One region of the Bradyrhizobium sp. CCBAU 45389 genome, then DNA from elsewhere that is predicted to be linked to it. Evidence: riboswitches for the same ligand, from Rfam matches in the RefSeq annotation. Region 1 holds a riboswitch; each other region holds the start of a gene.

Region 1 (9,871 bases):
ACGACTTACCAGGCCGGCGTGATCGCCTGGGTGGCGTTCTGGGCGCTCTATGGCTCCGGCTTTGCCATGAGCAACCTCGCCAACATCGCGACCTTCGCGGCCTCCTACGCGCTCGTCATCGTGATCGAGCCGCTGGCCGATCTCGCCGTGCTGGCGCTGGCGAAGTCGCTGCGCGGTGTGACCGCGCCCGGCCTCGTCACCCCGCGCCTGCACAACGCGGCTTAAGAGACAAGGGGCGGCCGTCATGGCCGCCCCACACGCCCGATGCTCACACTCTCCCTGATAGGCATCGGTTGCGGCGATCCCGAGCAGCTCACGCGCGCCGCGATCCGCGCGATCAACGCGGCCGATCTCGTGCTGATCCCGCGCAAGGGAAGCGCCAAATCAGATCTCGCCGATCTCAGGCGGACGATCTGCACTGACGTGCTCACGAACGACACGACGCGCATTGCCGAGTTCGATTTGCCGGTGCGCGACGCGACCGAAGCTGACTACCGAAAGGGCGTGGACGATTGGCACGACGCCGTGGCCGCCGCTTGGTCGCAGACGATCGCGAGCCATCTCGTCGGTGACGGCAAGGTCGCACTGCTGATCTGGGGCGATCCTTCGCTCTACGATTCCTCGCTGCGCATCGCGCGGCGGCTGAATCCCTTGCCAAAGATCGAGGTCGTGCCCGGCATCTCCTCGATCCAGGCCTTGTGCGCGGCGCATGCGCTGCCGCTCAACGACATCGGCGAGCCGTTTCTGGTCACGACAGGCCGTCGCTTGCGCGAGGCCGGCTGGCCGCAGGGCGTCGACACGGTGGTGGTGATGCTCGACGGCGGCACCGCGTTCCAGTCGCTCGATCCGGCCGGGCTGTATATCTGGTGGGGCGCCTATCTCGGCATGCCCGATCAGATCGTGATGTCCGGCCCGCTCACTGACGCGGGTCCGCGCATCGTCGCTGTGCGGCAGGAGGCGCGCGAGCGGCATGGCTGGATCATGGACAGCTACATTCTCAAGCGCAGGCCGTAAGCGAGGCAGCATGCTCCCCGACTGGGTCACCCGGAAATGCCCCGATGTCTCCGCGATCCATCGCGACGCGGCGATCGCACGTCAGGCGCAACTTACAAAACCGACCGGCGCGCTCGGTCGGCTCGAGCAGCTCGCGATCGAGCTCGCCGGCCTGCAGGCGACCGAGCAGCCGCGCGCCGCGCGCGTGCCGATCATCATCTTCGCCGGCGATCACGGCATCGTCGCGCAGGGTGTGTCGGCCTATCCGCAAGCCGTCACCATCGCGATGATGGCGAATTTTGCTTCCGGCGGCGCCGCGATCTCGGTGCTGGCGCGCGAGCTGGGTTCGCGCCTGGAAGTCGTCGACGCCGGCACGCTGGCGCAGGGGGCGATGCCTGGCATCGTCACCGACAAGCCGCGCAATGGCACCCGCGATTTCAGCGTCGAGGCCGCACTCACGCCTGCAGAGCTGGCTTTCGCCTTCGATGCCGGCCAGCGCGCGGTTGCGCGTGCCGAGGCCAGCCAGCCTGATCTCCTGATCTTCGGCGAGATGGGAATCGGCAACACCACGACGTCAGCGGCGATCGCCGCGAGCCTGCTCGGGATCAGCGCCGAGGAGATCGCGGGCAGCGGCACCGGCGTCGATGCGGCCGGCCGGGCGCACAAGGCGCGCGTGATCGATACGGCGATTGCGCGTCATGGCGCTGCGGGCGCGTCGCCCGAAAAGATCCTGTGTGCCGTCGGCGGCCTCGAGATCGCGGCGATCTCGGGTGCCATCATTGCGGCCGCGCAGCGCCGCATCCCCGTGTTGATTGACGGCTTCATCGTGTCGGTCGCGGCGCTGGCGGCGGTGCGGCTCAATCCGTCGTGCCAGCCATTCCTGCTGCCCTCGCATCAATCGGCCGAGCAGGGGCATCGGCTGGTGCTGCGCGCATTGAACGTGCAGCCGCTGATCAGCCTCGATCTCAGGCTCGGGGAGGGATCGGGCGCCGCCATCGCTCTGCCGCTGGTGCGGTCGGCCTGCGCGCTCCATAACGGCATGGCGACCTTCGCGCAGGCCAATGTGCCGGATCGGCCTAGCTGACCCGCTGATTGACGGACACCACCCGCCAGCCGGCCGCGAGCCGATCGATCCTGGTCAGCGACAGCGGATCGATCACGAAGCGCAACGCCGCTTCCGGTGTGAGATCGAGCGCGATGCAGAGCGCGGCACGGATGGTGCCGGAATGCACGACGAGCGTTGCGGAGCCGGCTCCGATCCGCGACAGGCCCAGGCGGACGCGCGCGACCTGATCCCCAAAACTCTCGCCGCCCGGTGGTCTCAGGTGCGCAGGGTCGCTCCAGAATTGTGTGTAGGCCTCGCCACTGCTCGTTGCGAGCTCGTCATGCCGCCGGCCGGTCCAGTCGCCGAAATCCTGCTCGCCGAATTCGCTCATCAACACCGGTTCGAGCCCCAGCGCGCGCGCCGTCTCGATCGTGCGCCGCGCAGGGCTCGCATAGCTCGCAGCATCCCGCGGCAGGCGCGACCGCAGCGCTTCCAGTTGCGCGCGGTCGGTCAGGTCCGCCGGTGCATCGGCGGCATGGATCGTTCCTTTGACGCCGTCGACGGGTGCATGTCGGATCAGCCAGAGGAAGGTCGGGCCTTCCATACTTATCTCCAGGGAAGTTGATCGCTGTGGCAATAACGCTGCAACTGGTACATTGACTCTGTCTTGCTGGTAATCCTAGATGCTCGCGACGGTTTCCCCGAGAGGGGATGAAAAGGGAATGCGGTGCGGGGAAATTGTCCCCAATGCCGTGGCTGCCCCCGCAACTGTGAGCGGATAATCCTTCGTCAGAAGCCACTGGGTCCTCGGTCCCGGGAAGGCGACGAAGCGGTCGTGACCCGCGAGCCAGGAGACCTGCCGTCAGCCGTGGTCACACGCGAAGATGTCGGTCGGGGAGTACAGACATTCGGCTTCATCGTAGGGCTGACAAGCCCGGGGTGAGACCTCGTTCGCTGTGACGTGCCACTGACGTCATACCGAGGTCTAGACCCGTGTCTTCCATCCGTATCGTACGACCGCGCAGCGTCCTGCTTGCCTCTGCCGCGCTCACGTCCTTTGCCGTTCTCGATGTGCCTGCTGCACTGGCGCAGCAGGCCCGCGAAGCCCTGCCGCCGATCGAGGTATCGCCCCAATCTCGCAAGCCGGCCAAACCGGCCGCCCGGGAAGCCCAGAGCACGCGCCGCGCGGCAGCGCGCAGACCTGCGGCGGCATCGGTCGCGCCAAAACCCACCGTGCCGGCCGCAGCCGCGCAGACGCCGCTCAACACCAATGTGGTGGCGGAAAGCGCCTCGCGCCTTGGGCTGACCGTGCGGGAGATACCGGCGACCGTCGAAGTCATCTCGGCCCAGACCATGCGCGAGCAGGGCTATCGCACCGTGTCCGAGGTGGCGCAAGGAGCGGTCGGCGTGACCTCCGGCGACGCCCCGGGGGAGCCGGCGGGCTTCTCGATGCGCGGCTTCACCAACAGCCAGATCAACACGCTCTACAACGGCATCAAGATCGGCCCGCAGAACATGACCTCGCGGATCATGGACACGGCCAACCTGGAAGCCGTGGAATTCCTGAAGGGTCCGGCCTCGCTGATCTCGGGCGAGGGCGCCGCCGGCGGCGCGATCAACCTCGTCACCAAGCAACCGCACACCGGAGCGATCCGGAACGAAGCGGACGTCTCGTACGACTCCCTGAATTCGTTCCGTGCGCATTACGGCTCGGGCGGCAGCACCAACGTTCAAGGCCTCGACTACCGCTTCGACATCAGCCGCTCCTCGCTCAACGGTTTTGTCGACGACACCTATACCAAGACGTTCGACGTCTCCGGCCAGCTCAACTACCGCATCTCCGACAGCCTCAAGGTCTGGGGCGCGATCGAGTACCGCGAGGATCGCGGGAAGGCCTATTGGGGCGCGCCGCTGGTGCCGGTCGCCTTCAGCGGCTCGCATGCGACAACGGGGATTGTCTCGGGCAACTACGTCTCAAACTACAACAAGACCAATCTCGGTGCGGTCACCATCGACGATCGAACCTTCAACACCAACTACAACGTTCTCGACAACCGCAACGTGGGGCAGGAAGTCTGGCTGCGCGGCGGCTTTGAACTGAAGCTCGCGCCCGACCTGACCTTGAAGAGCCAGGCCTATGGCTACGGCGCAGAGCGCACCTGGTTCAACAACGAGGTCGAGGCATTCAACTCTGGTACGAACCTGGTCGATCGCGAGCGCTTCTATGTTGCGCATAGCCAGCGGCTGGTCGGCAACATCACCGACCTGATATGGGATGCGAACATCGCCGGCTTCGACAACCGGATGGTCACGACGCTCTCGTCGAGCTACCTCGATTTTGTCAGGCCGGGCGCCGCAAACTTCCCCGGCGACTCCGTTTCGCTGGTCGATCCTGACCGCGGCTTCTACGGCCTGCTCACGACGCAGCAGCAGACCGCGCGCATCGACAACGAGGCGCTGTCGTTCGAGGACCGGCTCAAGCTGACGCGCAGCTTCGCGCTGGTCGGCGGGCTGCGCGTCGAGCATATCGGGCTCGACCGCAACTCGACCGACGTCAACGGCCTGGTGAAGGCGGGCTTCCCGTTCACGAAGGACTGGGCGCCGGTGACGGGACGCATCGGCTACACCTGGGAGGCCGTGCCCGGCCTGACCTTCTTCAGCCAGTATGCGACCGGCGCGGACGTTTCCGCCAACAACATCTTCCTGTTGCTGCCGACCCAGCCGCTGGACCTGACGACGTCGCGCACCTACGAGACCGGCGTCAAGCATCTGTTCTGGGACAATAGGGCGGAGTGGTCGTTCTCGGCCTACGATATCCTGCGCAAGAACGTCTATGCGGCGGCCGGCGGGCAGGCGCTCAATATCGCCGGGCGGCAGGAATCGAAGGGCGTCGAGCTCGCCGCCGCGGTGCGGCCGATCGATCCGCTGCGTTTGTGGGGCAACATCGCCTATGTCGATGCGCGCTATGCCGACTATAATTTCGCCGGCGGCTCGTTCTCGGGCAACACGCCGCCGAACGTGCCGCGCATCGTCGCGAATGCCGGCGCGTCGTATCGCTTCTTCACGCCGTGGCCGGTGGAGCTCGGCATCGTCGGCCGGCACGTCGGCGATCGCTACAACACCGACGCCAACACGGTGACGATGAACGCCTACACGGTCGGCGACGTCTATGCCTTCGTCGATATCCCGAAGACCGTCTTCAATGCCGTCGACCAGGCCCGCCTGACCTTCCGGGTGCGCAACTTCACCGACAAGCGCTACGCGATCTGGGGCGATCCGTTCTATCCCGACCAGATCCTCTTGGGCGCGCCGCGCACCTACGAGATCTCGGCGGCGTTCAAATGGTAGGGCGCTGACCGCATGATGGGCGCGATCGTCCTGCTGCATCGCTGGCTCGGGGTCGCATTCTGCCTGCTGTTCGCGATGTGGTTCGCAACCGGAATCGTGATGCACTTCGTTCCGTTTCCGTCGCTGACGGAAGCGGAGCGGGTTGCCGGCCTGGCGCCGGTGGGGCGCGCGCAGGCGACCATGACGGTTGCCGATGCGGTGATTGCGAGCGGGATCGCCGATGCTACGCGTGTGCGCTTGATCCAAGGGAGCGATGGGCCGGTCTACGTCGTGTCAGGGCCCTCGCGCCTGAGCGCGGTTCGGGCTGCTGATGGGCAGGATGCCTCGGTGCGGTCGCCTGAGGTCGCGCTCGCCATCGCGGGTACGCATGCGCGTCAACGCGGGCTCGATGCCGCGCAGGCGGCGGTCGTTGCGCATGCGGACTACGACCAATGGAGCGTACCGAACGGCTTTGATCGACACCGGCCCTTGTTACGCGTGGCTCTCGGCGATGCGGCCGGCACGGAGGTCTACGTCTCGTCGCGCACCGGCGAGGTCGTGCTGGATACGACGCGAAGCGAGCGTGGCTGGAATCTCGTCGGCAGCGTGCTGCACTGGATCTATCCGACGATCCTGAGAAGCAATTGGAAGCTCTGGGATCGCGTAGTCTGGACGCTGTCGCTGCTGGCCCTGTTCGCAGCCTTGCTGGGTGCGGTGCTCGGGATCGTGCGTGTGAAGATGCGGGGACGCCAGCTCTCGTCGCCGTATCGCGGCTGGCACGCCCTGCATCATGTCATCGGCCTCGCAGCGACCGTCTTCGTGCTGACCTGGATCTTCAGCGGATGGCTCTCCATGGATCACGGCCGGCTGTTCTCGCGCGGGCAGGTGAGCCCGGCCGAGGATGGCGTGATCAATGCTTCGCCGGACTGGACGATGGTCCCGTCACCCGATCGGAATCCCATCTCGTCCTTGACCCGCGAAGTCGAATGGTTCGCTTTCGACGGCAAGCTCTATCGACGCGAGCGGATTGATCTCGACACGCAGGTTGTGGTGCGGCCGGATGGTGCGGAGTCGCCGGTCCTCAGCGCACAGGAGATCGCGACTCTGACGATGCGGCTTGCGACGGGCTGCGACGCGCCCTCCATCCTCGCGGGTAACGACGACTATCCCGCACAGTCCGCCGTCCCCGGGGCGCCCGTCTACCGCTCGCGGTGCGGTGATGTCTGGTTCGACATCGACGGCGCCGATGGCCGCGTGCTGCAAAGGCTGGATGCGTCGCGGCGGGCTTATCGCTGGTTCTATAGCGCGCTGCACACGCTCGATTTTCCGATCCTCATGGCGCATCCGCGCTTGCGCGATGTGCTGATCGTCGGCCTTTGCGCGCTCGGGCTGGTGTTCTCGATCACCGGAATCGTCATCGGCTGGCGGCGGCTGCGTCTGTCTTTCGCCAGCTAGGGGAGCCCGACAAACAAAAAGTGTGAAAACAACCCCATGCACAGTAGCCGGCCATAATGGAATCAACGGCTTACGCAGGCATCGCCGCGATTTGACCCGTCGGGCAAAACAGGGGTATATTGCTATTATTCCGAAATAGCCGCGTGCTCGAAGCTACGCCCGCAGCTGCGCCTCGATCTGCCGCGCCGCGCGCAGCAGCGTGCGGTCCTGACCGCGGCGGGCGATGATCTGGAGGCCGAACGGAAGCCCGTTTGCGTCGGTCCCGCATGGAAGCGAGATCGCCGGCAGGCGGGCATGATTGATGAACGGCGTGAACACCGCATGCGCGCGCGGGCTCGCCGCGCGGCCGCCGATCGTGTCGGGCCCGAGCTGGGTGAACGGCCAGGCGACACAAGGGACGGTCGGCGTGAGCAGCAGGTCGACCTCGGTGAAGAAGGCCGCGAAGGCATTGGCGATCGCCGCGCTCGCGATCAACGCTCCCCCAACGTCTGTGCTCGTCCACGACAGTCCTCGCTCGATTTGCCTTGCGATGTCGGGATCGAAGATAGTCGCATCCTTGAGGAAGGTGTCGCCATAGAGTGCAGCGAGGCCGGCATGCTGGAGCGGCATGATGGCCTCTTCCGTCGCGCCCGCCGGCCAGACGGGATCGCGCTGCATGATGCGCAGGCCGGCGGCGGAGAGACGGGCGATGACGGAAACCAGCCCATTGGCGACGACGTCGTCGACCGCAACGTCGAGCCCGAGGCGCGGCGAGAAGGCGATGCGAAGGCCGGCGATGTCCTCGGCCTCTTGCGTGATGACAGCCGAATCCGGATCGCGTGGATCGGTGCCGGCCATGGCCTCGAAGGCCAGCGCGATGTCGGCGACGTCAGTGGCGATCGGTGCGATCACGGAGAGGCCGAAGAACGGTTCGGCGAAGCCGGGCCCATAGGGGATTGCGCCGTAGGACGGCTTGAAGCCGGCGACGCCGACATGGGCCGGCGGCCTGCGGCTCGAGCCGCCCGCATCGGTGCCGATCGCGAGCGGCACGAGGCCGGCCGCAACCGCAGCGGCCGGGCCGCCCGATGAGCCGCCCGGTGTCAACGCGGGATCGAGCGGATGCCGCGTTGGCCCGAACAGCTGCGAGGTGGTGACGCCCTTGCTGGCGAATTCCGACGTCGCACCGGTGCCGACGATGACAGCACCGGCCTTGCGCAGGCGCTCGACCGCAATGGCATCGCGTGGCGCGATGAAATCGGCAAACAGGCGCGAGCCCTGCGTCACGCGCCAGCCGCCGACCCAGATGTTGTCCTTGACGATAACGGGGACGCCGGCGAGCGGCATCGTCGCGCCGGCACGCAGGCGATCGTCGACCGCCGCCGCGTCGGCCAGTGTGCGTGCGGGATCGGTCGTGACCACCGCGTTCAGCGCCTTGGCTGCTTCGATCCGTGCGAGCGCGGCCTTTGCGGTCTCGACGGCGCTGGTCCGTCCAGCCGCGACATCGGCCGCAATCTCGCGGGCGCTATGTGCTGGCTTTGTCATGGCCTCCCCAGATCAGCGCCACTGTGCCGCAGAGAGCGAGGCAGGCCAAGGCGAAGAACGCCGCGCCAAGGCCGGCCACGCCATCGAAGATCGACACCAGCGCCGGCGCCGCCAGCAGGCCGGCATAGGACGCGGTCAGCACTGCGCCGGTGGTCTCGCCGATCCGGTCCTGTGGTGCCAGGCGGGCGATCTCGGCGATAAAGACGCCGTTCCAGCCCGACGCCGTCAGGCCGAACAGTGCGGCAACGATGAATTGTTCGCTGCGGCCGAGCGATGCGCCATCAAGGCCCAGCAGCGCGGCACAGAAGGCCATGCCGAGGCCGATGACGACGAGCACGGCGCGGGAGGCGTCGAGGCGCATCGCGACATAGCCCCAGCCGAGACGGCCGACCAGGCCGCCGGCTTGCGCGCAGGCGAGCGCCATGCCGGCCTCGATATGGCTGAGGCCGAGCTCGCGTGTGCCGAGCGTGACGAAGACCGTGTTGAGGGACACCTGCATCGCGCTGAACGGCATCGAGGCCAGCGCCAGCATCGCGATCCGCCGGTCCGCGGTCACCAGCGCCAGCCGGGCACGTAGATCGAGCTTTGGCGGCGGGGCGACCTTGCCGGTATAGGCCGGCCGCAACCATTCGAACATCACGATCGCGAGCAGCGCGCAGACGCCCACCAATGCATAGCACCAGGACGGCCCGAGCGAGATCGCGATCGCGGGCAGGGCCAGCGAGCCGCAGACCGCGCCGATCTGGTTGCCGGTCTGGCGCACCGAGAAGACGAAGGCGCGCCGCTCGGCGGTGACGAGCCGTGCCAGCAGCGCTGCGCTTGCGGGCGTCTCGGGTCCCATGGCAAGGCCGAGGCAGAGGCCCGCGGCCAGCAACGCGGCGCTCGATCCGAGCGAGGCCAATGCCATGCCGGCGACGATGGCCGCCGCACAGAGACTTGCGATCCGCAGCGAGCCAAGGCGCGCGATGAAGCCGCCGCCCCAGAACGAGGCGGGGATGCCGACCGCGAACACCGCGCAGGAGAACATCGAGAGCTGCCAGACCTCGATATGGGCGCGGGGCGCGACCACGCCGGGCGCGAACAAGGCGAGCGCGACGAGGGCCTGAAGCGCGGTCATCGCCCCCAGGGCCGGCAGCAACGCGGGTGCTGGCCGAAGGGCCGTGTTTCCGTCTACCATGGCGGCGTGCTCATGGGAGGAACATTGTGGCAGGCGGCATTTCCATTCACGCGGTCGATGTGGCGAGCGGACGGCCCGCGCAGGGACTGCGCGTCGAGATCTGGCGGATCGATCCGGATTCCCAGCGCATCGCCGACGGGCGGCTCGGTGCCAATGGCGTGCTTGATCATTCCGTTGCGCAAGGCGCAGGCGTGACGGCGGGCGAGTATGAGGTGCTGTTTCATCTCGGCGAGTTCTTTGGCGAGCGCGACGGCTTCCTGACCGTGACGCCGTTCCGCTTCCGCATCAAGAACGTTGAGGAGCATTTTCATCTGCCGCTGAAATTCACGCGCTGGGGTTATTCGCTGTTCCGC
Region 2 (9,871 bases), on a different contig from region 1:
GCCTTTTGCTTCCTTCGCATCGACAATGCCATTGCCGAACCGCAGGGAAACTGCCAAAGCCGCGAACACCAACAGCGACCGGCGCGAACGCGCTATCTTGGTTAAATGGTACATGTTTGGAGTATTGGCTGCATGCATGTGTCGCCTCATCGCACGGCCTTACGCCACCCGGTGGCTTCGGCTTCCGCTTCGCTACAGAGCCAGCGTTCGCCGCGCCTCTTCGTCATGTCGATTTGGTCGTAACTAGGTTGCCCTGGCAGGTGATAAATGCGCTCGCCGCTGCGCTCGTGAATGCCTTTTATCAGGCACTCGGGGGACGGCGGTTCCGATAGCAGATCGGATCCGAGAAGGACTTCCTGAGCGTCGATCGGAACCAACGTCGCGCCGACGATAATCGTGCCCCTATTGCGGCGAGGCCAGTCCCAGGGCGCGATGAACGCCCCCGACCACAGCCCCGCATGGGCTGTGCTCGCCACCAACTCATAGACAGAGTAGGTATGGCGAGATGCACCAGCCGATAGTGCCCAGCCGGAGCGTACCATCCAGGCGTTCACATTCTCACCTTCGATGAAACAGCTGCCGAGGGCTCGCCTGTACTCGTCGGCTCTTTGGGTGTGACAATCCCAGGTTCGCCCATTCGAATGCTTGATGAGCTCGTCGCGAGCAGCTACGCCGCAGGCCCATCTCCGGCCCTGGGCGTCGAGGCAAATCTGGTCCGTCTCAGGAGCTCCGATACCTGAGAGCCGAACGTTGGTGTGCTCGATCTCGATAGTATTGCCGTCGAGGATGCGCGGAACACCGCTGAGTGTCGCGGCGCAGACCGGAGATGTGATGAGAGCGAGCAATGCGCATATGATTCCGCGGTGCGTCATCCCGAGAATAACCTTTCGCTCCTGATCCATGTTCACGCACGATACGGTGCCGATACATTCGACTGCCGACCGAATGATATCCGCTATCCCGCTGGCTTTTTCGACGTGCTTTATGAGAGCTTCGCGAAGCTACGACCTGACGCTGCGTAAGGATCAAGAGATTTCTTCCGCATTGCGTGCGGCGTTATTCTTCGAGCATCGACGGCTCTCTCACTGGGAGCGCACTGTACGCTCTCGACCTGAGAAGAAGATGGGCGTCGGACCCTGACGAACTCGCGCTGATGGACAAACCCGAGCCTCGGAATGTTGTCTTTGCAAAAAGTTGCCAGCTATGAAGCGTTGGCGCTCGCGGTCCAGTCAGGCGTGGAGGAGCAACCTTGCTGTAGTTGGTGACGACTTCGATCGGCAAACTGGACGCTGCCGACCCTCCCGACTAGGACAATGAAGTTCGCCCTAAGTCTTAACAGAAAAAAGATGTTCAAGAAGGTTCTGGTCTGAATCGCTCTGACGGATTTTAGAAAAAGGACGCAATGGAGTGCGAGCCTCAACGCTCGCCGCACAAATGAACCGTTCTTGTTTGAGCAAACCGCACAAATCCGGTCCCTTCTTACGCCCGACCAGATGATCGCTGATGGCAATCGCATTGGGGCTTTTGGCTCCTCCGCGCTGCGCCGTATTCCGTTAAGCGCTAGCTCCCAAACGTTTGTACAAGGACTGAATCATTTATGACTGAGGCCGCGCGACGGGCGGCCGCTCTTTGGTAGGGACGTTCCCCGCGATCTCAACGTGCATACCCAGGAGCGCTGGCATTAGCGTGCGTTTGCTCCACAAATTGTAAAGGCTGCGATATTGAGGCCCGGCTTTGCCGTAGACGCGCCGGAGAAGGGGAGGCGGCCCACGTGTTCGGACAATCGCGAGTACCATCCTGGTGCAATTCAGTGCGAGGCTTGAGTCTACAATACGCGTTGCGCATCACCGCACTCGGGGCGGATAGCTTCGGTGCGGCTGCCGACTCAGGCTGCGCATCATACTTAAGCACCTCGCTGCACTATTGGAATGACATGGTCGCGGCCGTTCGGGAAGTACCGGTCTTTTGTTGCGCGCTTGAACTGGATGGCCGACTCAGAGCCGAATTCGCAATCAGAGACGGTGCCAGGACGGATGGAGCAGAGCTGAAGACGCGCTTTCCCATGCTTCGAATCCGGATCTATGCGTGCAGACGAATGAGTGCGAGGAAAGCTAGCGGCCGAGCCAGTCTGGTCCTCCACGTTCTCGCGTACCGCCCCGGAGCTTCCCGCCCTGCGCACTCGGAAATGGGCAGGCGCTCAGCGGGTATGCCAGGGTCGCTATCGCTGCCCCGTTCGCGGTAACTTCCTCGTCGCTTTCGTCTCAGCACTGGGCCCTTGGTGCCGCCTCGAGCCGATATGCTTACGGTTGCGGAGCCCTAAACAACAGAGCGGGTATGTCTGCAGTAGGCTCCGACGCGCCCGGCCATGGACGGGCTGCGGCGCGATATTGCGCTGCAAGATGGTTTACTAAGGCCTCTGCTCTCCTAAGTCTTCCTCTTCCTTTGGCTCGGTAGGTTGGAACCAGGAGCCAGGAGGGAATTTCGCGATGCGCTTGGCAAAGGAGGATTGTGGCTCCCAATCAGGTCCTTCGCTCTTCTCGAAGGAGATGACCCCATTGTGTGTAAAATAACGTGGTCCTTGGATACTACAGTTCACCACGAGCAGAATGCGCCACATATCACCTTTCTCGGTCGGCTTGTCATTCCGCTTCGGTAGGTAGTCCACTCCAACAGGATCGATGATAGTGCAGCGGCCGTGCCGCAGAAGATCGCCGAGCTGGCCTTGCGGCGTACTCACAAAGTTGAAGTTGGTCGGATCATGCAGAAAGTTAAGATTTGCGCCCCGTTCGCCATCTGCGACTTCAGTGGCGATCAACGAGAGCGCCAGGGCGCGCCAGCCCAACTCCATCGGCTTCGCATACGTTGAGGCGAGTTCAATCGTACCGTCGGGCGCGACTTTCCAGGCGATAACGTACTGTTCGTCCGATTTGTTGTCCCGGTGCCTGGTCCACGAAACGAAAACAAAGTCGTTTTGGCCAAGTTCAACAACGCCCCACATTTGAGGGACGAACTGGGCCACCATCGAAACATTGGAGATGATTTGTTCGATCGTCTCACCATTTTGCGCTCGCCAAGTTGACTTGAGTCGTTCGACAATGGGGCTGTCGCTGGCGCGAATATTGGTGCTCATGGCAGCCGGCCAGGCGAGGCAGATTAGAAATCCGCCCAGGCAAAGCCATGGCGCTGCTCTTCCAGACATTCTCTTCATAACCCTCAGCCTATCGCGTTTCATCCAGACATCTTTCAAAGCGGGCAACCTTGAACCTGCTATGAGCGAGCGCAAGAAATGTCCCGAGATGCTAGGGGGCACCGCTCTCCCGCGCCAGCAGGCGCTCCCCTCTATGTCACGCGCCGCTGACTTCCCTCGCCAGCGACAGCGTCAATTGGCTGAGCTGGACATGCCCAGCAGGAGGAGATTGGGCATGCCGAGCGATTGCATTCTTCGTGCCAGGCAATAGACAGAAATTTCCACGATTTCTGTGTCCCTCTTGTCGACTTTCCGACCTGCGCCCGTTTCGATGTCTTCATTCAGTGTATCCGCCGCAGCTGTTGTATCCTTGTGCCTTGGCCTATTCGATGTAGATCCTTTAGTCCGAAAACAGCTGGCCAACGGAGGTGCTGGGCGAGCCTCTGGAAATCGGAAGCCGCATCGCCAGTATTCTGCGCGAAACAGCGGTACTCCCCGCCGGCAAGCTGCTTCTGTCCCTTTCATCGGTCTGGCGCGCCGCATCGCCTCGACGCACCTCCGATGCTCATTGAGACATCTGACAAAGACATGTCTGATTACTGCATCTCTGATTGGAGAATGTCTCTAGATGGTGGTGAATCATACACATGCACGCTCATTCGCCTAGCAAATGTCGCAGATTGGCTTGGCACACAATCTGAGAGGTTGACGGAAGAGTTCTCCTGCCGATAATCCACGGCCGTCGAGGTTCTCCGGTGCCCATTTAATCCGGAGCTAAGAGGGAAGCCGGTGCGAATGCCGGCGCTGCCCCCGCAACTGTAAGCGGCGAGCCGCTGTCCAACGATGTCACTGAAGCCTCCAAGGCTTCGGGAAGGCCGGACAGCAGCGATGACCAGCAAGCCAGGAGACCTGCCCCGACAAAATATTGGTCCACGGGCGGGGTGTCTCGGTGGTGCGCCAAGCAGCCGTCGCACGCGCGACTCCCCTGCCTGCGTCCGCCATGGCCTCTGTCCCCAACAGGGGTTGATGCTATGTCTCTTCGCTCTCTTCCAATCGCTACGCTCGGAACGCCACGCATCGGTCCAAGGCGTGAGCTCAAACTCGCTCTCGAAAGCTACTGGGCCGGAAAGATCAGCGAACAGCAGTTGCACGAGGACGCATCCGGCCTGCGCGCAGCGAACTGGGCTCGTCAGAAATCTCTCGGCGTCACTATCATTCCGTCGAACGACTTCTCGCTGTATGATCAGGTGCTCGATACAAGTGTCATGGTTGGGGCCATCCCGGAGATCTACGCCTCGAAAGGAGAATCCGTTTCGCTCAAGACGTACTTCGCCATGGCCCGCGGATCACAATGCGACGACCAGGATGCGAGTTGCGGTCAGAGCCCACGGGGATCTGGCGCACCCGCGCAGGGAATGACCAAGTGGTTCGACACCAACTACCACTACATGACTCCCGAGTTCTACAGGGGACAAGCGTTCAGACTGTGCTCTCGCAAACCCATTGAAGAGTACGAGGAAGCAAAGGCTCTTGGCTTTCAGACCCGCCCGGTCCTGATCGGGCCGGTCACATTCTTGAAGCTCGGCAAGAGTGCCGATAGCGCGTTCCAGCCCCTCTCCCTTTTGGATGATCTGATACCGGTCTATATCGACGTTCTGCATGAATTGGCCGAACGAGGGGCTAGTTGGGTTCAGCTTGACGAGCCCTGCCTGGCCCTTGATCTCGATGAGGCGGCGCGAAAATCTTTGCTACATGCCTATAACCGGTTCGCAAAGGAGGGACCGGCCATCAAGATCATGGTTGCCAGCTATTTCGGCGCGCTAGGCGACAATCTAAATACTGCCTTGAACCTGCGAGTTTCCGGTCTGCACCTCGATCTTGTTCGAGCGCCAGAGCTATTGGATCAAATCATTGCTGAGGGCCGAAGAGATCTCATCATGTCGCTCGGTGTGATCGACGGCCGGAACATATGGCGCTCGAACTTGTCGTCGCTCCGTCAGCGGCTGGATCCAGCGATTGCGAAGCTCGGCAGGCACCGTGTGCAGCTCGCTCCATCCTGCTCGCTGCTTCACGTGCCGGTCGATGTTGAACTCGAGACCGGGCTTACGTCCGAGGTCAAGAGCTGGCTTGCTTTCTCGGTTCAGAAGATGCGTGAGCTTGCGATCCTGGGGCGGGTACTCGCAGGCGACCAGAATGTTGGGCTAGCTCTTGCCGATTCGGAACGCGCTGTGACTGCCCGCCGGACTTCGCCGAAGATCCATGATGCCAATGTCGCTGTCCGGATGAGGACGATCGACCAGACGATGCGCCGGCGCGCCAGCCCATTTGCCCGCCGTTCCGAGATCCAAAGGAAACGCTTTGGACTACCAGATTTTCCTACCACGACGATCGGATCGTTTCCACAGACCACAGAGGTCCGAAATGCTCGTGCGGCGCATGCGCGAGGTGCGATGAGCGACGAACAATACGACAGGTTCCTCAAGGAGGAGATAGCCCGCGCCGTACGTTGGCAGGAAGACATCGGTCTTGACGTCCTCGTGCACGGCGAATTCGAGCGTAATGACATGGTGCAGTACTTTAGCGAGCAACTCGCCGGCTTCGCATTTACCAGGAATGGATGGGTACAGTCCTATGGTTCGCGCTGCGTCAGGCCCCCGATCCTGTTTGGGGACGTAGTACGGTCGAAGCCGATCACCGTGGAATGGTGGCGCTACGCGCAATCACTAACCAGTAAGCCGATGAAAGCGATGTTGACCGGACCGGTGACGATCCTGAACTGGTCGTTTGTTCGCGATGATATTCCTAGAAGCGAGGTCTGCCGTCAGCTTGCGCTCGCGATCCGCGACGAAGTCCGGGATCTCGAGAATGCCGGTGCGGCCATGATCCAGATCGACGAAGCTGCACTCCGCGAAGGATTGCCATTGCGCCGATCGGACTGGAAGGCATATCTCGATTGGGCCGGAGATTGCTTCCGCATCTGCTCATCGGGAGTTGCCAATCAAACGCAAATCCATACACATATGTGCTACTCTGAGTTTAACGATATCATCGCTGCGATCGCTGCAATGGATGCGGATGTCATTTCGATCGAGTCGTCCCGCTCGAAAATGGAGCTACTGGATGCATTCAAGAAGTACGAATATCCAAATCAAATCGGACCTGGCGTGTACGACATCCACTCTCCACGCGTTCCCGAGGCGGGCGAAATGAAGCAGCTGATGGTGCTAGCTCGGACGCGTTTGCGGGATTCGCAGCTTTGGGTCAATCCGGACTGCGGCCTAAAAACGCGTAAATGGGAGGAGGTTCGGCCTGCGCTAACCAACATGGTCGCTGCCGCTCGCGAACTGCGCGCTGCAGCCTATCCGCAAAACCATTGATCCCGAGCCCGGGTCTGTTCTCGCCAAAGCTAATTCGCTTGTGGCCATTTGCGCTTTCCACAATGTCGAGGCAAGCCCTGGCGCCAACAAGAATGTCCGGTCCATTTCGTGGACCGGGGAAGGTGCAGGGTCGGAGGAACGACGGTGACGCGTCGCGCTACTTTCGTCGGCCGAGGGAGAATAGCTGATGGTTCGATCAAGGCGACAACATTCGCCAAAGGATCTGCGCCTATTATAAAGCACGAGTTTATCGCAGCTAAATTATGCGGTGGTATGCGACCGTACAGCCTGAGAGTTAAAAATCTACACCGACGTTTGTCGCTCCTGAGCACGATGGCAACGGTTGCGACAGCAACGAGAAAAGTCATGCTTGACTGAAAGCAAGGCACCCACCACGCTTCGGTCTGCTCGGAGATGATTCCCGTCAGGCTCGCTCATTCGATCGACGCTGCATAGTTTCCGAAGAGCGCACGGCAGGGCGGTCCCCGCCCAACTCACGCCAGTCCATTTTGCAGGATAGCGCCGCTATCGCGGCCAGATACGCCAATGCGTTGGCTGCACGGCGACGTGCTTTCCGGTATTCGCGTTGATCCATCCGCCGAAGACCCGACGGCAAGGAAAGACAACCCGGTGAATCGAATTACCCTCGATCACGGCAATCTCCAGATCCTGATCGTGTGGCGGCACCGTTTCGAGCCGCTCCCAGATCAGATCGCCATTGGATCCTGGTCGGTGTTCATTGCTGCGGGCTGACAAATTCAGATAACCTTGTGAAGACTACGCACGTTACTTGGGTTCCGCGCGGACAGGCTCGGCCCGATATCGCGCGGACGGCCCGGGGTGTCGATCGCGTTAGCCGCGGCGATAGGGCTAATCGGCCATGCGCTGTTGTGAACAGAACACGATCCGCTCGCGAACTGAAACATTTTGACTTCCGCCACGAAAGAACGCCCGAGCTTCCGTCGAATCGATCTGATCAGCTCAAGAACTCGGTTGTTGGTATTTGTAGCTGTACCGCACAAGCTAAACTGGACTGCAGCTCCAGCAATCTGGCCCGCGGCGGGGTAAATGGTCCGGCTTTCTGTCATGTCACGTCCCTTATTGGTGAGACATTCCCTGTCCTGCGGCGTCATCCTGCTGGGTGTGTGGGTGAGCTCGGCCGCGCCCTCGCGCGCGCCGCGCAGCCCATCCAGCGAGAGCGCAAAGACCTCGGATTCGCTTAACAGCATTAGGATGAGCGTAGCTCCGCTCGGAGCCCATAGTCGGGCCGGTCCGCAGGCCGATAAAGTAGACGCCGTCGCGAGCGGCGCAACCTATCATGTGCAGGTCATTGGCCCGCGGCTCGGCTGCGCCCGGCAGCAGTCCTAAAAAACGGTCGCTGGTACCCGGACATGAAAGCATCATGGGCGTCAAATCTTTCTGTCTGCCATGCGTCTGACCTTACTGGAAGATACTTCTATCAGGACGCAGCCGCCGTAGCGTTGATGCGGGTCAAAAAGTGGTGCGTGCCCGTTCGGGATTGGTCGAGCTCGAACGGACACAACGAGCCGCAGACGCCCGCGTTGACAGTCGACATGTCCGAACTCGCGCTTCCGCCAGCGCCTCGCGTTTCTCTGCAACGCCCAGCATGTTGATTTGAGGCGCAACTCACGCCCACGGGCTACGACGGCATTTTCCTCATTGCTCCGTCCACCCGAATCGTCGATCGATGTTCCGCCTTTCATTGTCGGTAGCTTTGCCGGCGCTGATCCCACCCTTAAGCTTTGGCACTGAGGTCCTGGACCGGGCTCATCGACGACAAGCCTGATGATCGGCTCTGCTGTCGCGCCGGCAAGTGGACCGTCGGATGCAGGTTCGGGATGCGCATTGCCCCGCGATCGCTTGCGCGTATAGCAGCCCGTCGGCGCATATAGAAATCCGGCCGCGATGAGCCGGCAAGCGATCGCGGTTCTTCGCGACAACAGGAGGCTGGCGCCGCGCTGCTATACGACCTGTCTTCGGAGGAGCGGACAGAGCTCTCGGGATGCTGCTTGAGGCAAATCAAATACTCTAAGGGCGAATGGCAGATAGTGGATGAGCGAACAGGAAGAGAGGGTCATGCCTTCATTTAACGTTCGGTTTATTAAGACCGTCTGCGACGATACCGGCGGTGAGCATCGTGCATGCCAGGCAGCATTCAAGGTCGATGCCGCCTCGCTGAGTGCTGCTGCACAGCAGGCGGAGACCGATTTCTGCAGGCAAAAGAGAGTCCGCGATTGGACAATCTTCGCCGATGTGTTGGAGCTTCGAACCCCGCCTGCATGAGCTAATCCGTCCACATCAGCCTTTTGAGCATCCCGCAAGGACGAGCTCTCCTGAATGAGCAAAGGGCGTTGTACTTCCCGATTTGTTCCACGGAAGCTTGAGTCTTCAACACCGACTAAGTCTCGTAGTTTTCGCCCGCGACGTTTGTGCTCGCCAGTCATGGCATCGCCTTCAGCGTAGACAGCTTGGGCGCCGGGCGCGACATCGTGGTCGTCGAGCATGCCTACGGCACGTGCGTCCGACGCCGGCGTCTCGATCGGACGTACCTCGCTTTTTACAATGGCCAGCGTTCCCTTTGAACCTTGGCGGCGCCGCTCCGGATCAAGCTTACTTCCGCCCGCTGCCATTTCGTGCGGTAGCCTTACTGTAGCACACGTTCCACTTATAGAAACGGCACGACGTCGGCAGTCGTGTTGGAATCCTGAAGGGACGGCCAATACGCCATCGCCCCGTGGCGAGCCTCCCAAGTCAGATAGGTTGAATTGGTGGTATAGAGCACGTATCCGGCAATAGCGTAGCGCGCATCTGACCTATCGACCCAAGCGGGATCTCGGAAAAGCAGAGAGCGGAAGATCGCGCTGCTAGGAGGTAAGCGTGGCCTTAAATTCGTACGACGAGTGGTCGAGATTGAAGGAAGTCATAGTGGGTACGGCCACTAATTATGCGGCTCACGATCGCGAACTCTCTTTCGATCTATTCTTTTTTGACAATCTTAAGGTCCGCTCGGAGTGGTATTATCCGCGTCTCTCGTCTGCGGTAGCAGGTACGGAAGCTGGCGCACGGGTCCGCCATCGGATCAAGGACCGCTACCTGGACGAATTGAACGAGGACGTCGAAGGAATCGTGAACACGTTGCGGGCGCTTAACGTGACCGTACATCGACCGATGACCCTCGATGCCTCCAGCGTGGAGGTTCGCACCCTTGCCTGGTCGGCGGCAGTCGTGCCGCCGCTCAATGTCCGCGACATAGCTTTGGTGGTTGGAGACGAAGTGATCGAGACCC
Region 3 (9,871 bases), on a different contig from region 1:
TACATTACCCTCCTCGGAGCCACTGGTTACAGTACTCCCATGGCTGAGCGCTCCAGAATCGAGATGGGGAGTGACGACGCCCTCGATATCGTGAGGCTTCTGCCCGTGTTGCATAGTGCCTGTGGTGAACGAGCCCCCTATCGAGTGCGGGAAAGAGGAAACAGTTGTGGGCCGGATGGCTGATTGCTCTCGGGAAATTATCGCGGTCCGCATTGCAAATGCAGGTCTCCTGCAATGCGCGCGGCCTGAGGAGAAATCATCCTATGATCACGCGAATGGGCCGCTCACGAAAGCTCAAGCCTACTCGGCGGCCGCAGCCAAATCCTGATGAACCGGTCGAAGCAGCGCAATCCAACAAACGGCGTTATCAGCCATCGCAATGGTCTACGGCGATGGGTTGAGCTCGGCGAAAGCCGAACATTCCTCTTTGCAATGGAGAAGCATCATGTCCAGAGTCACAGACGTTCTTGTTGCCTTTGATACGGAATCCATTCTTCAGAAGTACTCGAATCCGAGCAAAAGACCGGACAGCCCCACTCTCATTGATTTCCGCCATGTCTACATGCTCACAAATCAGGACAACGTGATCAGTGGGCAAGCGGGCGGCGAGCTCGACCTGAAGGCCCAGGTCGGGGATTTGATTCGTTGGCGCGAGACCAGCCTCTCCCTTGGATTCGAGAAGTCAGTGATCTTCTACCGCTTCATCGGAAACGTAGGGAACGAGCTGATCTCGACGCCGACCCCGCGGAAGGCGGAGGCCTCGTTCGCGCATCCCAATCCTAGCAATCCGTCCGTGCCGACATGTCAGACGATCGCCAATTACTATTGGTCCTCGGAAACTTTGGCTATCGGACGAGTTACCTACCATTTCAACTTCATGGTCGTCGATCGCAATTGCAGCGCGCTGGGATACTTTTCGTGGGATCCGTTCATCAGCATCCACAATTGATGCGGATGATCATCAAGGCGTCGAAGGAACCGCGCAGCGGGGAACGGCCATGATCCCAACCACCCTCGACTCCGAGGTGGCATGATATGGTCCGGAGGCGTGCCGACCTCACCCGTCGTCCCTGGCGGATCGGCCTTCTCGACAGCTGTCGCTTTTTTCGCGTCGCTCTCGAATGGGACCGATCCGCCGTCAGCACCATCCAGTTCGGTCGGCCCAAGCACTTGGCAAGCTCCGCGGTTGCCGAGCATCCCACGGTCGGGAGAAAGGGAAACAGCAATGGCCAAAGACAGACCCTCAACCAAGAGCCAGCGCTCCGAGTCTCACGTTGCCGTTCTCATCATCGTCGACGCCGAGACGCTGCTGTCACGGTATCCGAATGTCAGTCTCTCGCCCGATGCGCCCGTACGCGTCGACAGTGAGCATCTCTATGTCCTGGCCGCGCGCGATGGCGGGCCACTCGGGAGCAATGACGGCCATCTCGATCTGGCCGTCAGGCCTGGCGTCCATCTGCGCATCCGTGGAAATGCCCTGGCCTTGAGAGGAGAGCATATCGTCGTGTTTTATGGGATCGCGCAGGAACACGCTGATGTCCTTTCCCCCTTTGAGCTTGTCCAGCGCCGAGCCTTGACCGTCGCGACGCCCAACTTCGAGAATTTGTTGCAGCCGGGCAACCAAAGCATCGACGACCATTTCTGGCAGAGCCAAGTGCTGGCCGATGGCGTGGCGGCTTGCGATCTGAACTTCATGGTCTTGAACAAGGCCTGCTTGGTGCTGGGATACTTCCGATGGCGTCTCCAGATCAACATCTCGGGTCTCAGGGAGGTGCCGTAGTCGGCCGCTCCGAGCGCGGTCGTTCAATCCCGAACTCGGCTGGGAGTTCTGTGAGAGCTCCTGGAATAGCCAGTTCTCGGGATGTCGCTCGGCCCGTTTCGCAGCTCAAATTTCATGTATCGACGAGGGTACAGCCCGTGATCGAGAAGGCCAGCCGCAGCAAGAAATTCTGGACTCTTAACTCGATGCGGCGCCGCCGAGCCTTATCGCCGGCCCCTACACACGCCTCCGTCTTACTGCGGATGCATCGTCCGCCCGGAACGAAGTGGAGGAATGCGGCTCGTCCGTCGAAGCTTCGCCGTAAGCGGGAACACTTGCATCCAATGGCCGACGAACGGTCGATACGGCCGGAACGAGGACACGCGGAGCAGCTGCAATCAGGAAACTGACTCGCTGTCGAGGCTGACTCTTGTCATGCTGATGTGCTCGAAGGGCGCGCAGGAGGGGTAACCGCGATTAGACATTTTCGGGTCATGCCACTTAATCAACAGTCGGCGGACAGCATCCGCGACCGACCCGACATGCACTTTGCCCATCGACCGGCCGCTCAGGCGGCGCTTGCGACCCCGTCAACTACCAACCCTTGCAGTTGATGGAGGTGGCGGAAACGTGCCAATCGTCGTCAATACCCCGTCGGGGGCGTCGAATTCGAAACTGGGGTTCAGAAGAATGAAAAAATTGCTGGCGGGCACCGTAGCCCTCATCGCGCTGGCCGCGCCTGTCGCAGCCGCTGATCTGGCTGCGCGCTCCTACGTCAAAGCGCCTCCGGTGGTCATTCCGATCTATGATTGGAGCGGCTTCTACGTCGGCATCAATGGCGGTGGCGGCTCTGCGCATCAGTGCTGGGACGTGGTCAACGCCGGCGGCGTGGTCGTCGCTCCGCCCGTTGGCATGGGGTGCCATCATGCGACGGGAGGCACGGTCGGCGGTCAAATCGGCTACCGCTGGCAAATAGCGAACTCGGTGTTCGGTCTGGAGGCGCAGGGCAATTGGGCCGATTTCAAGGGCTCCAACGCGAACCTTGCTTTCGCAGGCGTCCGGGATGACTCCACGCTTGATGCATTCGGCCTGTTCACGGGCCAAGTCGGCTATGCCTGGAATAACGTGCTGCTCTATGTAAGAGGTGGGGCTGCAGTCGTCCGTGACAAATACCGGGTCTCCGATTTTGCGACCGGGCTCACTATCGACAACGGCAGCGAAACTCGTTGGGGCGGCACGGTAGGGGCGGGCCTTGAATTTGGCTTTGCTCCGAACTGGTCCATCGGCGTTGAATACGACCACCTGTTCATGGGTCGTCGGGATGTGGATTTCTTTTTTTCACCCGGACTCGTGGGTGTTCCGGTGGGCACTTTTGCAGGGACTGCCCGTATCGGTCAGGACGTCGATATCGGCTTGGTCCGTGTGAACTACCGGTGGGGTGGCGTGATCGCCACGACCTATTGATCGATCTTCGCCAAAATGACGCGGGTTCGCACCAATATCCTGAGCCGCATCGCGGCATAGAAACCTTGGCAACAGGGACTCGCATCAATGGCGCTATCGGCTTCTTGTCGGTACATCGGCTCGAGCTGGTTAGGCGTGGTTCAAAGGAATCTGGCTGATCTGGTTATGACGCAGCGCCACGGCGAAGATCGCGGCGAACTCAAGCGTGCTGCCGTGGTCGAACGCCAGCCGCTTAGTGGCTGGCTGCGCCGATTTCCCGGCCCCGTGCCTCCACCTGCATCACCGTCGGCTTTCCGGCCGTCGGAGAATGATGAGGCAAAAAATAGTTTTGTCGACCGTCGTAGTTAACCCGGCCCTCGCTTAGGGAGACACAGGTCATCGATTACAATCGTTCCGGTCGGCCGCAGCACGCTCATCGCACAGGCAGCGCACTGAAATGCGAGCCGGGCGCACCTTCGTGCTACGACTTGGTCGACCAGGTCGAGGCCGCACTGGCCACCTCGGACGAAAGGCCGACGAGCGGTCGAAGCGGCGCTCGTGCGAGGGTGGGACATAACGTCGACGACGTGATGGCTTGCGTCATCGTCGCTGTCGATCTCTGCGCCCGATCAGCCTGCCGAACCCCCGCTGGCGCGGATCAATTGGGAGCGCCTCGGAGAGCGGATGCAAAATCTCGAGAGGTGGATCGGCAGCGCTGAAGCGGAACTCTTGTGTTAGGGCAGAAACGCGGCTGTCATCCGAGCCGCATTGCCAGCGTCTGCTCGTAGTAGATCACCTCCGCGAAGCCACGGCCGAGGAAGACCGCCAGTGGGTCGGCGACGAAATCAAGCGCGAAGGGGGATGAAGAACAAATCGGTTTGCCTGATCCGACCGGGCTGCAATGAAGATGCCCCGCTTTGACAGGGTTGCCCCTCTTTACAACTTCCGATTGCGTGATAGTAATCCCCTCTAGCCCTACGAGGGGGGCGGCCGTGGCGATCATTGAGAACATTCGTCTGCTCAAGGGCGTAGCCGTGTTGCGCTGATTGACTTCATGAAGGTGGTTGACGAGACCCACCTCACCGACCTGCGGAAATACTGTAAACCCTAGCCGCCATCAGCAATGGGGCGCATGTACCGGCTTAACCCAACAAACCATCTGTGTGTCCGGTTTTGTCGCGCTGCAATCAAGACGCCACGATGAGGAGGTCCGGTTGTATGCCTTTGTCATGCTGGCGGGTGACGGCGACGACTACCGGCGCCTGCCGCTGTCAATGCCGCTAGCATGAATAAAATGGGCTAGATACGGCCGAAAGTCGCCCACACCCCGTCTTCGCCGTCCCAGCTGCCGCGGCTCGCCGCCTTGGAGTACTCCGTGGCGCGCTGCTCGAAGAAATTGGCGTGCTCGACGCCATTGAGAATCTCGACGAGCCACGGCAGCGGATGCGCCTTGAGCTGGGTGAACCCGCCCTCCTTCGCCTCGAAGAAGCCGAAGACCGGGGCAATCCGGAGTTGGGCCAGTCGCCAGTCGGCGACGTAGCGGACGTAGGCGTGGATATGCTCAGGCAGCATGCCCTCGATCTTGCCAAGGCCGAAGGCGAGCTCGACGAAGTTCTCCTCCAGCTTCACCATGGTCTTGGCTACGTCGACAATGTCGTCGCGGACGGGGCGCGTCACCGCGCCGGTTTCGCGGTGCCATTCGTGAAATAGCTTGATGATGCCCTCGCAGTGGAGACTCTCGTCGCGCACTGACCAGCTTACGATCTGTCCCATGCCGTTCATTTTGTTGTGGCGTGGGAAGTTGAGCAGCATGGCGAAGCTGGCGAACAAGGCCATGCCTTCGGTGAAGGCGCCGAACATCGCCAGGGTACGGGCGACATCCGCCACGCTGTCGACGCCGAACTCGTGCATGTAGTCCGCCTTGGCGCGCATCTGTGCATAGCCGCGGAATGCCTCGAACTCGGTCTTAGGCATACCGAGCGTCTTGAGCAGCAGGGCATAGGCGTCGATATGAACCGTCTCCATGTTAGTGAAAGCGGCCATCATCATCTGGACGGTGAGTGGCTGGAAGATCGGAATGTACCGCTTGAAATAGTTGTCGCCGACCTCGATGTCCGACTGAGTGAAGAAACGGAAGATCTGGGTGAGCAGCGCGCGCTCGCTGTCGGTGACGCGGTCCGAAGCCCAGTCGTTGAGGTCGGCGCCGAGCGGCACCTCCTCGCCCATCCAGTGGGTCTGCTGCTGGCGCTTCCAGAACTCGTAAGCCCAGGCATAGCGATCGACGTCGTAGCTGCCGGCCGAGTCAAGGAGGCCGACGCGTCCCTTGCCGATCAACGTGCGCGGATCGGCGCGCGACAGATCGATCACTGACATGCGAGGCACTCCTCATAGTCGGTGCGCTGCCGCGCCGGCTGCTGCGTCGGCGTTGCATCCCCGGCAATCTTGCCGGCGAACGCCGCGCGCGAGATCGACTTTGATCGACAGTAGTAGAGGCTCTTCACCCCACGCTTCCACGCCGTCCAGTGCAGCATGTGGAGGTCCCACTTATCGACGTCGGCCGGCAGATAGAGGTTGATCGACTGGCTCTGGCAAATCAACGCGGCGCGGTCGGCGGCAAGCTCGACGATCCAGCGCTGGTCGATCTCGAAGGCGGTGCGAAAGATCGCTTTCTCGTGCTCCGACAGGATGTCGAGATGGGCGACCGATCCGTCGTGCGCGATGATCGACTCCCAGGTCGCCGAGGTGTCGGCGCCTTTCGCGGCCAGCACCTTAGCGAGGTGCGGATTGCGCACCGAGATGGCGCCGGATAGCGTCTTGTGGGTGTAGATGTTGGCCGGGATCGGCTCAGTGCAGGCGCTGGTGCCGCCGCAGATGATGCTGATCGAGGCGGTCGGCGCGATTGCGATCTTGTGGCTGAAGCGCGCCATCACGCCGCGTTCCAGGGCATCCGGGCACGGGCCACGCTCGCGAGCGAGCGCCACGGATGCCGCATCGGCATCGCGACGGAGTTTTCGGAACATGTTCAGATTGAATGACTTGGCCAGGGTACCCTCCATTGGAATGCCCTTGGCCTGGAGAAACGAGTGGAAGCCCATGACGCCGAGGCCAACGGAGCGCTCGCGCAGGGCGGCGTAGCGGGCACGCTTCATTCCGTCCGGCGCCACCGTGATGAAGTGCGTGAGCACGTTGTCTAGGAAGCGCATGACGTCCTCGATGAAGCCGGGCTCCTCATTCCACTGGTCCCAGGTCTCGAGGTTGAGCGACGACAGGCAGCACACCGCGGTGCGCTCCTCGCCGCGATGATCGATGCCGGTCGACAGGGTAATCTCGCTGCACAGGTTGGAGGTCGAGACCTTGAGGCCGAGCTCGCGCTGGTGCTTGGGGAGCGCACGGTTCACGGTGTCGATGAACAAGAGATAAGGCTCGCCGGTCTGCAGCCGGTTCTCAAGGATGCGTTGCCACAGCTGGCGGGCATCGATCTCGCGGACGACCTCGTTAGTCTTCGGGCTGCGCAGAGCGAATGCGGTGCCGGCGCCCACGGCACACATGAACTCGTCGGTGACGTTGATGCCGTGATGTAGGTTGAGGCTCTTGCGGTTGAAGTCACCAGACGCCTTGCGGATCTCGAGGAACTCCTCGATCTCGGGATGGTGGATATCGAGATAGACCGCCGCCGAGCCGCGCCGCAACGAGCCCTGGCTGATCGCCAGCGTGAGGCCGTCCGTGACGTGGATGAACGGGATGATGCCCGAGGTGACGCCGCCCCTCGCCTTCTCGCCGATTGAGCGAACATTACCCCAGTAGGTGCCGATGCCGCCGCCATTGGAAGCAAGCCAGACGTTCTCGTTCCAGGTGCCGACGATGCCTTCGAGCGAGTCCGACACTGAGTTAAGGAAGCACGAGATCGGAAGGCCGCGCGTCGTGCCGCCGTTGGAGAGCACCGGTGTGGCCGGCATGAACCACAGCCGAGACATCGCATCATATAGACGTTGGGCATGCGCAACATTGTCCGCGAAGGCGCAAGACACTCGGGCGAACATGTCCTGGAGGCCTTCGCCGGCGAGCAGATAGCGGTCGGTCAGCGTCAGCCTACCAAACGAGGTCAGCAGGTCGTCGCGCGACCGATCGAGCGAAAGGTCAGACGGAGTTGGCGATCGCGCGGGGGGCCTCGGCAGGGGAGCCGGCAATGCTGGGGGCTGCACAAGACACAGTTCAGGTGTGGTAGGCTTTGCCTGCGCTGGGGGCTGCCGCACACTCGGCAGCTCAATGAGATGACCATACTGATCGAAATCGTAAGACGCCGACATCGGCAACCCCGTGATATTTGGGGGCTGGGACCGTGCGGACGACTTGCGAGGAGACCGGGCCAATGTCCCCGGCTGCAAGCGACCCACCGGGCACCCCGCCCGAGGACATGGGTTCTGTCGCGGTAGGTTTCCTGGCTCGCGGGTCGCTGCGGCTGTCGGCCTTCCCAGCGCTGTCGCGCTAATGCCTCGGAATAGCCGCTGCCGACGCAATGGGTTCCCCCTAACTCCGTGCCACCATATATGCGAATTGAAAACCACGACGACACCACATATAGAAGCCGTTGCCCAGACTCGTCAAGACGGCACAGTCAAGTTAACCAGTTGGAGCAGCCCCGAGGTCGAGGTTCGAAATTCGCCGAGCGCCTGTCCTGAGAGCCTCACTCAAAAAGCATAGATGTCTCAAGGCCTGGCCAATCGGCGAGTTAGGAGCCTCAGATGGGCGACGAGCGGCCAGGCGAGCTCGGTAGCGGCGGAACCTTCGAAGTCTTTGCAGAGATGCCCACATCTGCCGAGCCACGCAAAGGTGCGCTCGACGACCCAGCGCCTGCGATCGGCCAAGATGTGCTCAAGCCTTTGGAAGTGGCGTCGCAAATTCTCCAACAGGGGAACAGCAACCCTGGACATCCTGAATGTTGGCATCGATCGGTTCGCGGTCCGCGAATTGAGTTGGGCCGGATCGGGTTTCGGTAGCCATACGCGTCTCGCCATTCATCGCTTTCTGTGGCCCTTAGATCAGAAATTGTCTGGAGCCCGACCGCAATCGATGCAGCCGCCCGTGGCAATGTCCCACGCTTAGTGGATTTGACCCCGCCAGCTCTCACATCAGACGTGCCAACTTTGCCGAAGAGGCGATTCGTATGCTTTTCGCAGGCCGGGCGAGCCGTCTCACGTGCTCAGTTGTCTGGCCGCGAACATAAGCCGTCCTGACCGAACGCGGTCATGTCAGGTTATTGGCAATCAATCCTAACGGGATGAGGCGGAGCTATGCTTGAGTCTGGGTGACGAGCCGATCCGGCGGCGCGGCCTTGCTGGGTCGGAATGAAGCCGTTCGCAACATTGGCGTGAGCGGCGGCGAAGAACCGTGTTGTATCTCACCAACGACCTTGAAGCCGTGACGTTGGTAAAAGGGAATGTTTTCAGGGTTCGAGCTTTCGAGGTAGGCAACAATGCCGTCCTCATCGCATCGTTGAAGGGCGTAGTTCATCAGCAACGTGCCAAGCCCTTTTCCGACCCAGTTCGGATCGACGGCAATGAGTGGCAGATACCAATGTGGCTCGTGGGGACGATGTTCGGCCATTCTCCGCCGCAAGTGTGCCATATCCTCGGTAATCTCCGGGCGCAGGGATAGCGCCATGATTGCATCCAATGCCTCCTCATCTTGCTGCACGTTGGGAGGCAGCCACAGGGCCGCGCCACGAATCTCTCCCGCGACGTAGGCTGTGCCATGTGCAAATGCTCGGCCCCCACAGGCGTCAATGAACTGAGGCATGCTCCTAAGGTATTGCCTTGGGTCAGGCCAACTCCAACGCATCAACGGATCCGCGGCAAAGCCGAGCACAATGGTCCAGACAGTGCTTGCACGAATGTTTGCGTTCGCAGATCTGATATCTGATTCCTCTGTCATGATGTCGTTTTCGGGGCTCTGTTTTGGCATTGGCCTTCCAAGGAGGAGCATGGCATCGACGCGTCTGACGGTGAGCGGAATGGATGCACCGACGGGGACCCGCCGGGTGCATTTGGTTTCCCTTCCGAGATCTCCGCCTGTCTCAGACGGCTGACGTTGACGGCCACTTCGGACGAAGGCTCCTTGGTCGGCAATGCTTGGATCTACATATTCCTGGCGGGCTTCTGCGCTTCCACGCCCTATCTGGAACCCGCCCCGCCCTTCCCAAAGGAAGCTCCGACGTTCTCAAGGTCGACACGGTTCGGCAGCCTGCAACCGTCCGCGAAGGGAATGACATGAGGACGCCTTTGAGATTGCAAGTGCGAAGAAGTCAGGGCATGGCGAACATCGGGCGATGGCTGCCTGAACCGGGCTCCGGCACGAGCAAACAGCTAGCCAAGTGTCGCGCGTCGAGGTCCAGACTAGGCAAGGAATCATCACCTCGTCTCGTATTGAGCGGTTCTCGTAAGTTTCTTGGTCAAAACACATGCTAAGTGCGAAACCTCCATTGCCAACGTCGTGTCCGCGGTCACCGGCAGAGAGAGCTTTCGTCTGCGAGACTCATATGCGTAGTACAGCAGCTTTCCAATTATCGCATGTTGTCCGCGCTCCTTGATGTTCTTGTGTCCAACAGCTCTCGGCGCATCATCGCCGCGATTCGCGATTGTCGGATCAAGGCAACGCGACTGGATACCAAGA

The links. Region 1 has a riboswitch for cobalamin ahead of XH79_RS03360 (TonB-dependent receptor). Riboswitches for the same ligand answer to the same signal wherever they lie in the genome.
Region 2: it holds a riboswitch for cobalamin, as region 1 does, so the genes downstream of both, metE (5-methyltetrahydropteroyltriglutamate--homocysteine S-methyltransferase) here and XH79_RS03360 (TonB-dependent receptor) in region 1, are expected to answer to the same signal.
Region 3: it holds a riboswitch for cobalamin, as region 1 does, so the genes downstream of both, XH79_RS07865 (ribonucleoside-diphosphate reductase subunit alpha) here and XH79_RS03360 (TonB-dependent receptor) in region 1, are expected to answer to the same signal.

The regions. Positions count from the first base shown of each region.
Region 1 is NZ_LBIY01000002.1:768,828-778,698, reverse strand. Features, by position in the region: gene XH79_RS03380 (energy-coupling factor ABC transporter permease) at 1-225, shown strand, start outside; gene cobF (precorrin-6A synthase (deacetylating)) at 265-1,014, shown strand; gene cobT (nicotinate-nucleotide--dimethylbenzimidazole phosphoribosyltransferase) at 1,025-2,077, shown strand; gene XH79_RS03365 (histidine phosphatase family protein) at 2,070-2,642, opposite strand; cobalamin riboswitch at 2,715-2,916, shown strand; gene XH79_RS03360 (TonB-dependent receptor) at 3,032-5,386, shown strand; gene XH79_RS03355 (PepSY domain-containing protein) at 5,399-6,820, shown strand; gene XH79_RS03350 (amidase) at 6,974-8,341, opposite strand; gene XH79_RS03345 (MFS transporter) at 8,322-9,518, opposite strand; gene XH79_RS03340 (hydroxyisourate hydrolase) at 9,545-9,871, shown strand, end outside.
Region 2 is NZ_LBIY01000084.1:91,660-101,530, forward strand. Features, by position in the region: gene XH79_RS14840 (carbonic anhydrase) at 1-138, opposite strand, end outside; gene XH79_RS14845 (thermonuclease family protein) at 147-845, opposite strand; gene XH79_RS14850 (nodulate formation efficiency C protein) at 2,408-3,130, opposite strand; cobalamin riboswitch at 3,916-4,118, shown strand; gene metE (5-methyltetrahydropteroyltriglutamate--homocysteine S-methyltransferase) at 4,219-6,564, shown strand; gene XH79_RS14860 (hypothetical protein) at 7,111-7,317, shown strand; gene XH79_RS14865 (hypothetical protein) at 7,323-7,793, opposite strand; gene XH79_RS14870 (hypothetical protein) at 8,638-8,868, shown strand; gene XH79_RS14875 (hypothetical protein) at 9,463-9,871, shown strand, end outside.
Region 3 is NZ_LBIY01000066.1:2,009-11,879, forward strand. Features, by position in the region: gene XH79_RS07840 (inclusion body family protein) at 446-949, shown strand; gene XH79_RS07845 (AidA/PixA family protein) at 1,226-1,780, shown strand; gene XH79_RS07850 (outer membrane protein) at 2,450-3,223, shown strand; gene XH79_RS07855 (hypothetical protein) at 3,957-4,205, opposite strand; gene XH79_RS07860 (ribonucleotide-diphosphate reductase subunit beta) at 4,502-5,575, opposite strand; gene XH79_RS07865 (ribonucleoside-diphosphate reductase subunit alpha) at 5,566-7,509, opposite strand; cobalamin riboswitch at 7,614-7,783, opposite strand; partial or broken gene XH79_RS07870 (transposase) at 7,909-8,055, opposite strand; gene XH79_RS07875 (GNAT family N-acetyltransferase) at 8,492-9,133, opposite strand.